Regions from separate parts of the Streptomyces showdoensis genome, predicted to be linked through region 3. Evidence: riboswitches for the same ligand, from Rfam matches in the RefSeq annotation. Region 3 holds a riboswitch; each other region holds the start of a gene.
The links. Region 3 has a riboswitch for cyclic di-AMP ahead of ABD981_RS02375 (LysM peptidoglycan-binding domain-containing protein). Riboswitches for the same ligand answer to the same signal wherever they lie in the genome.
Positions count from the first base shown of each region.

Region 1: it holds a riboswitch for cyclic di-AMP, as region 3 does, so the genes downstream of both, ABD981_RS33775 (C40 family peptidase) here and ABD981_RS02375 (LysM peptidoglycan-binding domain-containing protein) in region 3, are expected to answer to the same signal.
Region 2: it holds a riboswitch for cyclic di-AMP, as region 3 does, so the genes downstream of both, ABD981_RS19120 (M23 family metallopeptidase) here and ABD981_RS02375 (LysM peptidoglycan-binding domain-containing protein) in region 3, are expected to answer to the same signal.

Region 1 is NZ_BAAAXG010000027.1:197,919-203,213, reverse strand. Features, by position in the region: gene ABD981_RS33785 (ATP-dependent Clp protease proteolytic subunit) at 1-430, shown strand, start outside; gene ABD981_RS33780 (hypothetical protein) at 438-743, shown strand; cyclic di-AMP (ydaO/yuaA leader) riboswitch at 1,084-1,259, shown strand; gene ABD981_RS33775 (C40 family peptidase) at 1,263-1,739, shown strand; gene ABD981_RS33770 (ATP-binding protein) at 1,927-2,367, opposite strand; gene ABD981_RS33765 (8-amino-7-oxononanoate synthase) at 2,535-3,755, opposite strand; gene bioB (biotin synthase BioB) at 3,898-5,154, shown strand; gene ABD981_RS33755 (adenosylmethionine--8-amino-7-oxononanoate transaminase) at 5,147-5,295, shown strand, end outside.
Region 2 is NZ_BAAAXG010000026.1:1,397,465-1,402,759, forward strand. Features, by position in the region: gene ABD981_RS19110 (PrsW family intramembrane metalloprotease) at 1-1,016, shown strand, start outside; gene ABD981_RS19115 (aldo/keto reductase) at 1,036-1,983, opposite strand; gene ABD981_RS19120 (M23 family metallopeptidase) at 2,045-3,121, opposite strand; cyclic di-AMP (ydaO/yuaA leader) riboswitch at 3,133-3,279, opposite strand; partial or broken gene ABD981_RS19125 (PP2C family protein-serine/threonine phosphatase) at 3,459-4,749, opposite strand; gene ABD981_RS19130 (MFS transporter) at 4,853-5,295, opposite strand, start outside.
Region 3 is NZ_BAAAXG010000004.1:79,106-84,400, forward strand. Features, by position in the region: partial or broken gene ABD981_RS02370 (SpoIIE family protein phosphatase) at 1-892, opposite strand, end outside; cyclic di-AMP (ydaO/yuaA leader) riboswitch at 1,278-1,434, shown strand; gene ABD981_RS02375 (LysM peptidoglycan-binding domain-containing protein) at 1,439-2,380, shown strand; gene ABD981_RS02380 (DUF1304 domain-containing protein) at 2,470-2,832, shown strand; partial or broken gene ABD981_RS02385 (TetR/AcrR family transcriptional regulator) at 2,829-3,396, shown strand; gene ABD981_RS02390 (oxidoreductase) at 3,503-4,417, shown strand; gene ABD981_RS02395 (amidohydrolase family protein) at 4,426-5,295, opposite strand, start outside.

The DNA of each region.
Region 1 (5,295 bases), on a different contig from region 3:
CTACATCAACTCCCCCGGCGGTTCGATCAGCGCCATGACCTCGGTCTACGACACGATGCGGACACTCTCCTGCGAGGTGGAGACCACCTGCCTCGGCCAGGCCGTCGGGCCCGCCGCCGTCCTGCTCGCGGCCGGCTCGCCGGGGCGGCGGCTGGCGCTCCCGGGGGCCCGGATCGTCCTCCAGGAGCCCACCATGGACGAACCGTTGCAGGGGCAGCCGAGCGATCTGGACATCCACGCCCGGGAATTGCTGCGCCAGCGCGAGCTGGTCGTCGGCCTGCTCGCCGAGCACACCGGACAGAGCCGCGAGCGGACCGGCGCCGATCTGGACCGGACCACCGTCCTGGACGCGCCGGCCGCGCTGGCGTACGGCCTGGTGGACCACGTGGTTCAGACCCGCGCCCACTCGACCGGCGCCGGGGAGGGGTGATCCCGCGATGGTCCCGGAGCTGCCGCCGCTCCCCGCACTGACCCGCGCCGAGGGCGAGTTCGTCGACACGTACCTCGAAGTCGTGGACCTCCTGGGGCGGATCAATCCATCCAGATCCACGCATACCTATGGGGCCCTGCGCGCCGCTCAAGCGCTGGTGGGGCGGGCGACGGCGCTGCGCGACGCCCTGACGCTCATGCATATGCGGGGCGAGAGCGAGGTCCACGCCGACACATTGGCGCGCGCGTTACGGGTGTTGGACGGAGAGCGACGGGCCGGCCGGGTCACCGTCCCCGAAGAGCCCGCGAGTTGACACTCCGGCGTGTCGTGTCGAGGTCCACCCGGGGCACGGAAAGCGCAGAATCACTCCCTCGTTCGGCGTAGTCGACGTATCGACATAGAACCCGGACGAGTTGCGCAACAGGAGTACGCATCTGGCGGAATCGGGCGTTCCGTCGCAGGTGCGGGGCTCATCGGCCAAACCTCCGAAGATCGAGAAACGAGACTGTCCACCCGTATGGATCAGTCGTGAGGAGCCTCACATATCGCCGTTTCAGCTCGGATTTCGCCCTGTCCGTGGGTCAAGATCCTCGTCGACGACAAGCCCCCGCCACCCACGGCGGGGCGGTCCGGGCGGACGCCGAGTCCTGCCGCCGTCCCGGACGTCTGGTCGACAGGAGTGGATCGGCAGGAGTGGAGGACCCGAGCAGTACGGGACGTTCGCGAGCAGTACGGGACGTTCCTCGGGGTGAAGCCGCAGCCGCGGCCGGGCATCTTCGCCTGCCCGAACCCGACAGGTCATCCTTCACAGGCGGCTGACGAAGGGTTGCGCATGACTGCGCAGATTCATGTCCCGTCCCTGCTGTCCCGGGCCGGAGCCGTCTCGGCTCTCACCCTCGCCGCCGTCGGCGGCACGCTGCTCGCCCCAGGAGCGGCGCCGGAGGCCCAGGCCGCGACGTCCTACGCCAACACGGCCTTGAACGTCGCCGCCTCGAAGAAGGGATCGCCCTACAGGTACGGAGCCACGGGACCGAGCCGGTTCGACTGCTCGGGACTCACGCTCTACTCGTACAAGAAGGCGGGCAAGACGCTGCCCCGCACCGCGCAGCAGCAGTACAACAAGACCCGGCACATCTCGGCGGCCGGCCGACAGAAGGGGGACCTGGTCTTCTTCCATTCCGGCGGAAGGGTGTACCACGTCGGAATCTACGCGGGTAACAACAAGATCTGGCACTCGCCGAAGACCGGCTCATGGGTGAAGCTCGACAAGATCTGGAGCTCGAAGATCTCCTACGGCCGCGTCCGCTGACGAGCGGACCCCGCCGCACGGGCTCGTCGGCCTGATCAGCCGATGCGCTGATGCGCCGATGTACGAAGTGTGAAGTACCGACGTGATGCACGACGGTGCGGGAGGAGCGTCCGGTGGCGCCGCCGGCCCCTCCTCCCGCCCGGGCGCGACCCCCGCGACCGCACGGACCGCCGCTGGGCCGAGAAGCCTAGGCGGCGTGCGCCGCCGGCCAGGGCAGTCGGATCCAGACCGTCTTGCCGCCCTCCTCCGTGGGCGTCACGGAGAGCCGCCCGCCCGCCTCGGCGGCCAGATAGCGGATGATCACCATGCCGCGCCCGTTGTCCTGCTGCACGGCGGCGGGCAGCCGCCGCGGCCAGCGCGGGTGGCTGTCAGTCACCCCGATGCGCAACTGCTCGTCGCGCTCCAGGCGCACGTCGACCGTGAAGGTCGGCGACTGGCCGAAGGTGTGCTGGACGGCGTTGGTCGCCAGTTCGGAGACGATCAGCCGCACCGTGTCCGCGATGTCGTCGCCCTCGTCGATGTCGTCGAGCCCCCAGGACCCGAGGACCTCGGCGACGTACCGCCGGGCGGCCGCTACCGAGGCCGGATCGCTCGGCAGCGTGACGGTTGCTTCCTGGTGATCTGCCATGGCGACGCCGTCCCTTTCCCACCGGGCCGAGCCCCGGTTTGCGCTGCGCGCCAGACTGCCACCGATCGTGCCGCCCTGGGTGGCGATCCACCAAGATATGCGGATATCTGTCGCCCGAAGCAGTGAACGGTGCGACGGGCGACCGGACAACCGCGCGTGACCCGCGGTCAGCCCGCGTCGGGCTCCCTCTCCGCCGCCCCGTCCGGAGCCGTCCGGACGATGGTCTCCACGGCCCGCTCGATCTGCGCGTCCGTGAGGTCCGCCCGGGCGGTCAGCCGGAGGCGGGAGATGCCGTCCGGGACCGACGGCGGCCGGAAGCAGCCGACGCCCAGACCCCGTTCACGGCAGTCCGCCGCCCAGCGCAGCGCCTCCTGCGGGCCCGGGGCGCGGACCGAGACCACGGCCGCGTCGGGGCGGGCGGCGGTCAGCCCGGCCTCGGTGAGCAGCCGGTGCAGGCGGGCCGCCACGGCACGGGCCCGGGCCGCCAGGCCCGGTTCGGCCGCGATCAGACGCAGGCTCGCCAGCGCGCCGCCCACGGCGGCCGGGGCGAGTCCGGTGTCGAAGATGAAGGTGCGGGCCGCGTTGACCAGGTGCTCGATCACCCGGGCCGGTCCGAGGACCGCGCCGCCCTGGCTGCCCAGCGACTTGGAGAGGGTGAGGGTGGCGACGACGTCCGGGGCGCCGGCGAGTCCCGCCTCGTGGAGCGCGCCGCGCCCGCCCTCGCCCAGCACGCCGAAGCCGTGGGCGTCGTCGACGACCAGGCCCGCGCCGTGCGCCCGGCAGACCGCGGCGAGTTCGGCGAGCGGGGCCCGGTCGCCGTCCACGGAGAAGACGGAGTCGCTGACGGCCAGCGCCCGGCGGCCCGGGTGGGCGGCGAGGGTCTTGGCGACGGCCTCCGGGTCGGTGTGCGGGACCACGGCCGTCTCGGCGCGCGCCAGTCGGCAGCCGTCCACGAGGGAGGCGTGGTTGCCCGCGTCGGAGACGATCAGGCCGTCCGGCACGGAGAGCGCGGTGAGCGCGGCGAGGTTGGCGGTGTAACCGGAGGAGAAGACGAGTGCCGCCTCGAAGCCGCCGAACTCGGCGAGTTCGCGTTCCAGCCGGGCGTGCAGCCGGGTGGAGCCGGTGACCAGCCGCGAGCCCGTGGCGCCCGCGCCCCAGCGGCGGGCCGCCCCGGCCGCCGCCTCGGTGATCTCCGGGCGTCGGGTCAGGCCCAGGTAGTCGTTGCCCGCGAGGTCGAGCAGGTCGGACTCGGCCGCCCGGGGGCGCAGGGTGCGCACCAGGCCCGCCCGCTCGCGCTGCCGTGCCGCGGTGTCGGTCCAGTCGAAAGCGGCCTCGCGCGGGTCCCGCCCCGCGCTCGGGTCCTGCGGGTCCTCGGCGTACGGCGGCATGGCGGATCCTTTTGTAGGCAGCGCACAGACCCTAACCGTCCCGGGCCGAGGTCAGGGTGTGGCCATACACACACCTCAAACGGGGTCGTTTGTTCAGTTCCTCCTTGGCCGAGGGGCGTGCGGTACGCCAGGATCAGCGCTTATGGACCTGCTGAACACGCTGGTGGACAAGGGGCTGCGGCGCGAGTCGCCGACCCGTGAAGAAGCGCTCGCCGTACTGGCGACCTCCGACGACGACCTGCTCGATGTGGTGGCCGCTGCCGGCAAGGTGCGCCGTCAGTGGTTCGGGCGGCGGGTGAAGCTCAACTATCTGGTGAACCTGAAGTCCGGCCTGTGCCCCGAGGACTGCTCGTACTGTTCGCAGCGCCTCGGCTCCACGGCGGGGATCCTCAAGTACACGTGGCTGAAGCCCGACGAGGCCTCCGCGGCGGCGGCCGCCGGGGTCGCCGGCGGCGCGAAGCGGGTCTGCCTGGTGGCGAGCGGCCGCGGACCGACGGACCGTGACGTCGAGCGGGTCGGGCGGACCATCGAGGCCATCAAGGAGGAGAACGAGGGCGTGGAGGTCTGCGCCTGCCTCGGTCTGCTCTCGGACGGCCAGGCGGAGCGGCTGCGGGAGGCCGGCGCCGACGCGTACAACCACAACCTGAACACGTCCGAGGCGACGTACGGGGAGATCACCTCCACCCACACCTACGCGGACCGGGTGGACACCGTGCAGAAGGCGCACGCGGCGGGCCTGTCCGCGTGCTCGGGCCTGATCGCGGGCATGGGCGAGACCGACGAGGACCTGGTCGACGTGGTCTTCGCGCTGCGCGAGCTCGACTCGGACTCGGTCCCGGTCAACTTCCTCATCCCCTTCGAGGGCACCCCGCTCGCCAAGGAGTGGAACCTCACCCCGCAGCGCTGCCTGCGGATCCTCGCGATGGTCCGGTTCGTCTGCCCGGACGTCGAGGTGCGGATCGCGGGCGGCCGCGAGGTCCACCTGCGGACGATGCAGCCGCTGGCCCTGAACATCGCCAACTCGATCTTCCTCGGCGACTACCTGACCAGCGAGGGCCAGGCCGGCCAGGCCGACCTCGACATGATCGCGGACGCCGGTTTCGAGGTGGAGGGCGCGGGCACGACGACGCTCCCGGCGCACCGTGCGGACGCGCTCGCGGCGGCCGGTGGCGGGGGCTGCGGCTCCCACGCGTCGGCCGGTGGCGGGGGCTGCGGCTCCCACGCGGAGGCGGGCGGCGGCTGCGGTCCGTGCGGCGGCGCGGTGTCCGAGCAGCCCGCGGAGCCCGCGGCGGCCTCGGCCCCTGCGGCTCCCGCGGCTCCCTCGGCTTCCGAGGCCAGGACGGACCTGGTGGCGGTGCGCCGCCGCGGCGCCGGTACGGACCTCGCGCCGAATGCGTAACGACGAACTGCTGGCCCTGGACCGGGCGCACGTCTGGCACCCGTACGGCCCGATGCCGGGCCGCGCGGAGCCGCTGGTCGTCGACTCCGCGTCCGGGGTGCGGCTCCGGCTCGCCGAACCGTCCGAGGGCCGGGCCGAGTT
Region 2 (5,295 bases), on a different contig from region 3:
ACCTGCTGTTCGCCCTCGCCTGGGGCGCGTTCGCCTCCACGCTGGTGGCGATCCTGGCCAACTCCTTCGCCGTGGAGTGGATCAGCAGCGTCACCGCGGACCAGGGTTCGGCCGACACCCTCGGCGCGACCGCGGTCGCGCCGGTCGTGGAGGAGACCGCCAAGGGCGCCGCCGTGCTGCTGCTCTTCCTCTTCCGCCGCCGGGACTTCACGGGCCCGGTCGACGGCCTGGTCTACGCCGGGTTCACCGCCACCGGCTTCGCGTTCACCGAGAACATCCTCTATCTGGGCAACGCCTTCGGCGAGGACCAGGAGATCGGCGCCACCGGGATCGGCTCCATGACCGTCGGGACCTTCCTGGTCCGGATCATCATGTCGCCGTTCGCCCACCCGCTGTTCACCTCGCTCACCGGACTCGGCTTCGGCTTCGCCGCCCTGCTGCCGGCCACCGCCCGGCTCCGCCGCACCCGGCTGGTCCTGCTCCCGCTCGCCGGCCTGCTGCTCGCCATGGGCATGCACGCCCTGTGGAACGGCTCGGCGAGCTTCCACCCGCTGGCGTTCCTCGCGGTGTACGGGATGTTCATGGTCCCGGTCTTCGCCCTGCTCACCTGGCTCGCGATATGGAGCCGGCAGAAGGAGCTGCGCACGATATCCGGCGAGCTCCCGGCCTACGCGTCGGCCGGATGGCTCGCGCGCGACGAACCGCTCGCGCTCTCCTCGATGCGGGCCCGGGCGCTGGCCCGCGGCTTCGCCGCCCGGACGTACGGGAAGCCGGGGGCGCAGGCCGTCGGCGAGTACGAGACCTTCGCGACCACCCTGGCCTTCCTGCGCCACCGGGCCGGACTCGGCCAGGCGGCCCCGGACTTCGCGGCCCGCGAGCAGGAGCTGCTGCACCACCTGTGGCAGCGCCGCCAGGTCGCCTCCCCCGCGCTGACCTACGCGGCCCGGGCCACCGGCCGGGTCTGGGCGCCGCCGCAGTACCTGGACTACGGCGGCTACAACCCGTACCGCAGCTGAGGGGTCCTCCAGGAGCCGGTCAGACGGCAGAGGCCTCGTCCAGCGCGGCCAGTTCCGCCGCGGTCAGCTCCAGGTCGGCGAGCGCGACGAGGGCCGGGAGCTGCTCGACCGTGCGGGCCGAGGCGATCGGGGCGACGACGGTCGGGCGGGAGGCCAGCCAGGCGAGGGCCACGGTGGCGGCCTCGGCGTCGTGGGCCTCGGCGATCGCGTCGAGCGCGGCGAGCACCTTCTGCCCCCGCTCGGTCTCCAGGTGTCCGGCCGCGCTGCCGGCGCGGACGCTGGCGACGGTGGTGCCCGGGCGGTACTTGCCGGTGAGGAAGCCGGAGGCGAGCGCGAAGTACGGCACCGCGGCGAGACCGGCCTGCTCCGCGGTCTCCAGGAGGGGGCCCTCGTAGGTCTCGCGGGAGACCAGGTTGTAGTGCGGCTGCAGGGCCACGTAGCGGGCGAGCCCCTCGGCCTCGGCGAAGTCGAGCGAGGCGCGCAGCCGCTCCGGGGAGATGTTGGAGGCGGCGACGGCCCGGACCTTGCCGTCCTTCACCAGCTGGTCGAGCGCGGTGACGATCTCCTCGACGGGCACGGACTCGTCGTCGAAGTGCGTGTAGTAGAGGTCGATGTAATCGGTGCCGAGGCGGCGCAGCGACTCCTCGGCGGCGGCCTTGATGGTGGTCGCGCTCAGCCCCTTGAAGCGGGGGTGGGCGCCGACCTTGGTCGCGACGAGGACGTCGGAGCGGTTGCCGCGGGAGGCGAGCCAGCGCCCGATGACGGTCTCGGACTCGCCGCCCTCGTTGCCCTCCACCCACGAGGAGTAGGTGTCGGCGGTGTCGACGAAGTTGCCGCCCGCGGCGGTGTAGGCGTCGAGCACGGCGAAGGACTGCGCCTCGTCGGCGCTCCAGCCGAAGACGTTGCCGCCGAGGGCGAGCGGGAAGACGTGCAGGTCGGAAGAGCCCAGCTTGCGGAGAGAGGTCATGGAGTGGTCAACCCCCCGCGCGGCCGGGCCTATTCCGCTTCCCCCGCGGGACGGCCGGCCGTCAGACGCCGAGCCCCTTCGACCGCAGCCAGCCCGCCGGGTCGACGCCGTCGCCGGACGGGGTGTGGACCTCCAGGTGGAGGTGGGGACCGGTGACGTTGCCGGTGGCGCCGACCCGGCCGATGGTCTCGCCGGTACCGACGGACTGGCCCGCGCCGACCGTCATCGAGGACAGGTGGCAGTACCAGATCTCGGTGCCGTCCTCGAGCTCCAGGACGATCCGGTAGCCGTACGAGCCGGACCAGCCGGCCGACTTCACGGTGCCGCTGTGCACGGCCTTGACCGGGGTGCCGGTGGGCGCGGCGAAGTCCAGGCCCGTGTGGTAGCCGGAGGACCACATCGAGCCGGCCTGGCCGTAGGTGGAGGTGATCGTGTACGAGGAGGTGGGCAGCGCGTAGCTGGCGGCCAGCTTGGCCAGGCGCTCGGCCTCGGCCTTCGCGGCGGCCTCCGCCTCGGCCTTCTTCTTCGCCTCGGCCGCCGCCTTCTCCGCCGCCTCGGCCTTGGCCGCGGCTTCCGCCGCCGCCTTCTCGGCGGCGGCCTTCTGCGCCGCCTCCTTCTCCGCGGCGTCCGCGGCGGCCTGCTGCTGCTCGGCCTGCTGGAGGATGCGGGCGCGCAGCGCCTCGCCGGCGTCGGCCTGCTGCTTCGTCCCGGCGGGGGCGTCGGCGGAGCTCGCGTCGGCGGGCGTGGTGTAGGTGAGGGCGGTGAGCGGCTGCGGGTTGTTCGTGACCCCGGTGCTCTCGCCAGAGCTCTTCTCGGAGCCGCCGATCAGGTCGCCGATGCCGGGCAGCGCGGAGGCGTCGGGCAGGTCGAGGTCCGGCAGGGCTATCGCGACCGGGGGCTTCTCCTGGGCGGTGGCCAGGCCGCCGGCACCGACGGCGGCGATGACGCCGACCCCGAGGACGGTGGAGGAGCGGGCGAAGTTGGAGCGCTGCTTGACGACCCGGTGCCGGCCGCCGGAGCGGCTCTGGGCCCGCAGCGAGTCCTCGGTGGGGTTCCATTCCTCCCCGCCCGTGCCCGCGGGGCCGTAGGCACCGAAAGAGTCGAAGGGGGCTTCGGGAGCAGGGGTGTCGGACGCCACGGAGGCGCTCTCCTTTCCTTCCTTCTCGCCTACCGGGTTAGCTGACGGGTTCGGAGCAGGAAGGTCTCCTACGGGTGTGCCGCACGGGTGCGACGTGGCCCGATTCACCCCAAGTGGTGGTTCCCCGGTTCCCTTGCGGAATTCGGCGCGCGCGCACGGTGCCGTCTCTTGCGACGGCTGGGACGACCGCGCTGCGTTATCGAACGTTAATAGACACGGGCTCCCGATTCCAAGCCGTCCCCCTTGATCGTTAGCGCAATTGAGAGGGAATGGCCCGAGTTGACCCCCGGTCAGACGGGATCTGCGCCACACCCCCGATCTGACGGTGTATCAATTGTTATCGGAGTGACACCCCCCGACTACGTCCCGTCACCGTCCCCCGGCGGCGCCCCCCCGGCGGCACCACCGGCATCGTCCGCCGCCGCTCCGGCTGCCCCGCCGCCGGACGGCTCACCGCCAGCAGCGCCATGTCGTCCGTCGAGCCCCCGCCCGTGTGCCGGCGCACGTCCGCGACCAACGCGTCCAGCAGCTCCTCGGGACCGGGGAAGAGCCGCCCCGCGAGCCGCTCGGCCGGATCGTAGAAGACCCCCCCGCGCGTCCCGGGCCTCCGAGAGGCCGTCCGTGTAGAACAGCAGCGTCGCGCCCGCCGGATACGGCGTCTCGTCCGCCCGGTCGGGCCACACGGCCAGCTCCCCCATCCCCAGCGGCAGCGCCGCCTCGCTCGGCTGCAGCCGGCCGAGCCCCCCGTCCCCGTACAGCAGCAGCGGCTCGGGATGCCCCCGGTTCACGACCCGCACGACCCCACCGGCACCGCCTTCGCCACTGGAGCCGCCCTCGCCGCCGTCGCCCTCGCCGCCGTCGCCGTCGTCGTCGCGCCGGATCTCCGCGAGGACCGCCGTAGTGAACCCCTCGAAGGCGTCGAGCCCGGCCCGCCGCGTGCCCTCGCGGTCCAGCGCCCGCTCCAGGCGCTCCGCCACGCCCTCCAGCGTCGGCTCCTGCTCGGCCGCCTCGCGGAAGGCGCCGATGACCACCGCCACGGCCTCCACCGCGTCGAGCCCCTTGCCCCGCACGTCGCCGACGACCAGCCGTACCCCGTACGGGGTGTCCTGGACGGCGAACAGGTCGCCGCCGATGAACGCGTCGGCCTGCGCCGCCTCGTACCGCGCCGCGATCTGCAGCCCGCCGATCCGTTCGGCCGGCGTCGGCAGCACGGCCTTCTGCGCCGTCTCCGCGATCACCCGCGCCGAGGCGAGCCGCTCGCCGCTGCGCCGCACCACCCGGTTGATCAGCATCGCCAGCGCCGAGACGGTGAGGACGGTCAGCGTCTCGGTGAGCGAGGAGATGTGGTCGGTCGTGCCGTTGTAGGCGTGCAGACCGACGCTGGCGAGGACCGCGGCGATGCCCGTCAGGAGCGTCGTCAGCGTGGAGAAGAACGGGGCGGCGATCAGCGGCGCCGCCGAGAACAGCGGCGCCGCGGTGTACTCCGGCGGTGTCGCCAGGTCGAAGCAGACACCGCCCACGATGATCAGCGGGGGAAGGGCGCGGATGACCCGGCGGGCGACGGGGTACGGCCCGCGGCCGTCGCCGCCCCCGCCACCGGGCCCGTGCCGCACCGCCACTCGCGCCACCGCTGCTCTCCCGCCTGGACCTGGGCCCGACCGGACCCGGCCCGTCCGGACCCGGGCCCGCCCCGAGGGCGACGGGAGGACCCGCGCCCTCCCCAGGGTGCGGTCAGCCGGTGCCCGTCGGCGACTCCCGCGCGGCCGACTGGCGTACGGCGGGACGGACCGCGAGCCGCCCGCCCCGGGCCAGCGCCGCCATGGCCGCCGCGCAGCCGAGGCCGACCGCGCACAGCGTCAGCCAGGGCACCGCCGACCAGCCGGTGAGGTCGAGCAGGACGCCCGTCCCCAGGTTCCCCAGGGTGATGCCGATCCCGCAGACGGTGTTGTAGAGCCCGTAGTGGGTCGCGACCCAGCGGTTCTCGGAGAGCGCGACGACGGTGTCCATCTCGAACGGGTAGAGCACCGCGTTCGCCGCCGCGAGCAGCGCCGCGCACAGCAGCAGCCCCGGCAGCGACCGCCCGCCGCCGAGCAGCGCCGGCGGCAGGAACGCCACGCCCATCAGCCCCAGCCCGAGCACCAGACACCGCTCCCGGCTGAGCCGCCGCTTGCACC
Region 3 (5,295 bases):
CAGGTCCGCCAGCTCGTGGGCGGTGAGGTCCAGGTCGAGCGTGGTGCCCACCCGCTCCGAGGCGGCCGCGATCACCGCGAGGCGGCGTCTGGCCCGGGCGGCCGTCCGGGCCGCGTTGTGCTGCTCGGTGATGTCCGTGACCGCGGCGGCGACCCCCCATGATCCGCCGCTCGGGCGTCTCCAGCCGGTAGAGGGAGACCGACCACACCCGCTCCTCGCCGTCCGGGCCGGCCACGCCCCGTACGCTCCGGGAGAGGACGGGCTCGCCCGTCTCCAGCACCTCCCCGAGAGCCGTCTCCAGCGCTTCCGCGTCCGGCGTCGCCACGGCCTCCCGGACCGTGCGCCCCAGGTGGTCGGCGGCGGGCAGGCCGTCGATCCGCTCCAGCGCCGGGTTGACCAGGACGAAGCGGAGATCGTGGTCGAGCACGGCCAGGCCGAGCGGCGAGTGGCCGACCAGGAGCGAGGACAGGGTCAGGTTCCGCTCCACCCGCCGGACCGCGGCCCGGTCCGAGGCGAGGCCCAGGGCGTAGGGCCGCCCCCGCTCGTCCTGGAGCCGCGTGTTGCGGAACTCCACCAGGATCGTGCGGCCGTCCTTGTGCCGTACGGGGAAGACCCCGGCTCCCGGCCCGTCGCCCGCCACCACGCGGCCGACCAGCGCGTTCACCTGCTCCCTGTGCCGCTCCTCCACCAGCAGTGCCACGGCCTGCCGCCCGAGGACCTCGGCCGCGGGGTAGCCGAAGAGCACCTCCGCCTGCGGGCTCCACAGGACGATCCGGCCCTGGTCGTCGAGGATGACGGCGGCCACCCCGAGCACGTCGAGGAGCCCGCCCGGCTCCAGGGCGAGATCGCCGGCCGCCGGGTCCGGGCCGGCGGGGAAGGCCGCCGCGCTCATCCAGACCGTGTCCCTCCTCCACCCCACAGCCCCTCCATCATCCCGCCACGGAAGCGGACCGCCAGTCGTGAAGGTCGGGCAGCGCATGAAGGGCGCGAAAACGGCGATGACGGAAACCGCAAATAAATCAGATCCGGACATGTCGGATTAAGTGTTCGCCGGTGATCTGAGTCACGGCACCCCCTATCCCGGGGATGCTGTCGCGGCGTCATGTGCGTGCCCCGGCGGAACAGTTGACGAGATGGATCACGGCGCCGTATTCGATCCCTTTCCGGCGCGTAAAAGATCTGCTTGCTTTTGCGAATCAGGCCCTTGTTCTGGCTCTTCGGATTCGCCTACGGTCACCCGTCATCCGGACGGAACGCCGAATCCTGCCGCCGCCCGGGCACCGCACTCACCCATACGCACGGCAGGAGCGGGGGACCCACAGGTTCGCCGCCGCCCCGGTCTCCGGGGCGGCTCGGGGTGTAGTCGCGCACCGCGCGGCCGGGCAGCTCCTGCCCGAACCCGACAGCTCACCTCGCAGGCGAAGGAGAGGACATCGCCATGCGTGGAAACGGTAAGCACCGCCGCCCCGGGAACACTCCGCTCGCTCGCGGGCTGGCCGTCGTCGGCATCACCGGCAGCGCCGCACTCGCCCTGCCGCTCGCCGGCGCGACGGGCGCCGCCGCCGAGGCCCCGCAGGCCGCGCCGACGGTGCGCGCCGTACAGGCCGTACAGGCCGCGCCGACGGTGCGCGCCGTACAGGCCGTACAGGCCGCGCATTCGGTCGCGATCGAAAAGGCGGCGGCGTCGCAGGCCGTGAAGGCGAACGGCGTCGTGCGCTATGCGGTGGTCGCCGGAGACTCGCTGTCGAAGATCGCCCAGAAGCACCACGTGAGCGGCGGCTGGAAGAAGATCTACCGAGACAACCGCGCCGCCGTGGGCGCGGACCCCGGTCTCATCCGCCCCGGCCTGCACCTCTCCATCGACGCGAAGGGCGCCAAGGGCGCCAAGGCCGGCAAGGCCGGCGAGCGTCCGGCCGCCGTGAGCGGATCGGGTGCGGGCGGCGGGTCCGCGCTCCCGGCGGTCGCGTCCCGCCCGGCCGCCCAGCCGGCCGTGGTCCAGGCCGCGGCCCAGGCGCCCGCGGTCTCCTCGGCGTCTTCGGCGGCCTCGGCCGTCTCGTACACGAACGACCTGGACGGCTGGATCCGCGAGTCGCTCGCGATCATGGCCAGGAACGGCATTCCGGGCACGTACGAGGGCATCCACCGCAACGTCATGCGCGAGTCCTCGGGCAACCCGCTGGCCGTCAACGACTGGGACTCCAACGCCCTCGCCGGCACCCCCTCCAAGGGCCTGCTCCAGGTGATCGAGCCCACCTTCCAGGCCTACCACGTCCCCGGCACGGCCTTCGACCTGTTCGACCCGGTCGCCAACATCACGGCCGCCTGCAACTACGCGGCCGCCCGCTACGGCTCCATCGACAACGTCAACGGCGCCTACTGACGGCCGAGCGCCGCGCCCCCTGCTCCCTTATGGACAGGTGTCCATGTAACCTGGACACCTGTCCATAAAGTTCGAGGAAGGGGTGCGCCATGGATGCGGTCGCGAACGTGCTGGTCGGCCTGGTGGCGGCGCTGCACGCGTACATCATGGTTCTGGAGATGTTCCTCTGGGAGAAGGGGCCGGGACGCAAACTCTCCGGCTTCGACCCCGCGATGGCCCGGGCCACCGCCCCGCTCGCCGCGAACCAGGGCCTCTACAACGGCTTCCTGGCGGCCGGCCTCGTCTGGGGCCTGATCGCGGGGGACCCGACCGGCTTCCGGGTCCAGGTCTTCTTCCTGGTCTGCGTGCTGGTCGCCGGGCTGTACGGCGGCTTCACCGCCAACCGCCGCATCCTGGTGGCGCAGGCGCTCCCCGGGGCCCTCGCGCTCGGTGCCGTCCTGCTGGCCGGATGAGCACCGCACCGCCGGATCCGCGGGCCGAGCGGACCAGGGCCAAGCTGCGCCGAGCGCTCCTCGAGGAGTGCGCGGACAGCCCGCTCGCGCAGGTGAGCGTCGCGGCGCTGGTGCGGCGGGCGGGGGTCGGCCGTGCCACGTTCTACCTCCATTACGCCGACCTGGAGGCGCTCGCGACCGACGCGTGCGCCGACATCGTCCGCGACGCCGTCGACGCCCTGCACGCCTGGCGCGGCACGCCCGACCCGGCCTCCCCGCCCCCCGCGCTGCGCGAGTTCTTCGACCGGATCACCGCGCACGCCGGGCTCTACCGGGAGCTGCTGCGCCCGGGCGGCAGCGGTCCGCTCGGCCTCGTGCTCCACCAGGAGCTCCGCGCCCGGAGCCGGGCCGAGCGCGCCCTGGCCGGGGCACCGGAACCCGACCTGATCGCCTCGGCGGTGGCCGCGACCTTCGCCGGCGTACTCGCCGACTGGCTGCACGGCCTCATCGGGGCCGCCCCCGGCCGAGATCGCGCAGCGGGTCTGGGGACTGCTGATCACCCTGCACCGGGCCCCTCTGGACTGAGGGGTGCCGGGGGCGAAGGGTGGGGCCCCTCCCGGTGCCCCTAAGATGCGTCACCCGCGGTAGCGGCGGTGCCCTGAGGCGCCACGGCCGGAAGGAGCGCCCGAAGATGGCGGGCTGGAACGTGCAGGACATCCCCTCCCAGCGGGGACGCGTCGCGGTGGTCACCGGGGCCAACAGCGGCATCGGATACGTCACCGCCCGCGAACTCGCACGTGCCGGGGCGCACGTCGTCCTCGCCTGCCGCGACCGCACCCGCGGCGAGACGGCCCTCGCCCGGCTGCGCGGCGAAGTGCCGCACGCCGAAGCCGCGTTCGCGCCGCTCGACCTGGGGGACCTCTCCTCCGTACGGGACTTCGCCACCGCCCTGTCCGAGCGGCACGAGGGCCTCGACCTGCTCGTCAACAACGCCGGCGTGATGGCCCTGCCCCACGGCCGCACCGCCGACGGCTTCGAAACCCAGTTCGGGGTGAACCACCTCGGCCACTTCGCGCTCACCGGGCTCCTCATGCCCCTGCTGCTGCCCACCCCGGGCGCCCGGGTCGTCAGCCTCTCCAGCGGCTTCCACGCCCTGTCCGACCTCGACCACACCGACCTCAACGCCGAGCGCGGCTACCGTCGGTGGATCGCGTACGGCCGCTCCAAGACGGCCAACCTCCTCTTCGTCCACGAACTCGCGCGCCGCCTGGCCGCCGCCGGGTCCGGGCTCGTCGCGGCCGCCGCCCACCCCGGCTACGCCGCCACCAACCTGCAGACGGCAGGCCCCCGCCAGGAGGGCCGCCGCGCCGCCGCACGGATGATGGAGCTGGGCAACCGGATCATCGCCCAGCCCGCCGCCACCGGCGCCCTCCCCACCCTGTACGCCGCCACCGCGCCCGGCGTGCGGCCCGACGCCTTCATCGGGCCGAAGCTGGGCTGGCGCGGCGCGCCCACCCGCTCCTGGCGGGCCGGATGGACGCTGGACGACGCCTCCGGCGAGCGCCTCTGGACCGCGTCCGAGGAGCTCACCGGAGTCCGTTACTAGTCCGGTCCTCAGGCGAGGAACTCGCCGTCCCGGGCCACCACGACCCCGCCGTGCACGACCAGGTCCCGGCGCGGCATGTCCACCACGATCTGGGGCAGGCACTCGCCCCGCACCAGCACGAAGTCGGCCGGTGCGCCGGGCCGGAGGTCCGCGTGGGGCAGGCCCATGACGTCCGCACCGCCGTTCGCGGCCACGCCGTAGCAGTCCGACAGCTCCTCGTCGAGGCGGATGTCCGTCACCCAGCCCAGCAGGTGCGCGCGGTGCATCATGTCCGCGTTGCCGAACGGGCTCCAGGAGTCGCGCACCCCGTCGGAGCCGAGCCCGACCCGTACGCCGTGCTCGCGCAGCCGGGCGATCGGCAGCACCAGCGAGTCGGAGGGCGCCACGGTGGTGAGCGCGATGTCCTGGGCGCCCAGGTCGGCGGCGACGGCGCCGAGCTCGCGGTCCGACAGGGCGGGCAGGCAGAAGACGTGGCTGACGGTGACCTTGCCCGCGAGGGACAGGGCGCGGGTGCGGTCGATGATGCCGCGCATGGCCCTGAGCCCCTTCTCGCCCCGGTCGTGCAGGTGGATGTCCACGCCGATGCCGTGCCGGTCCGCGATGCCGAAGACCAGGTCGAGCTGCTCGTCGAGGGCCTGGTCGAAGCCGATCGGGTCGATGCCGCCGATCATGTCCACGATTCCGGCGCGGGCGGCCTCCTCGAGGAGCTCCGCGGTACCCGGGGTCCTGATGACGCCGTGCTGGGGGAAGGCGACGATCTGCACGTCGAGCGCATGGCGAAGCCGTTCCCGCGCGTCGGCGAGGCCCTCCACCCCGGCGAGGCCGTAGGCCGGGGCCACGTCGGCGTGGGCCCGCATGGCCCGGGTGCCGCGCGCGAC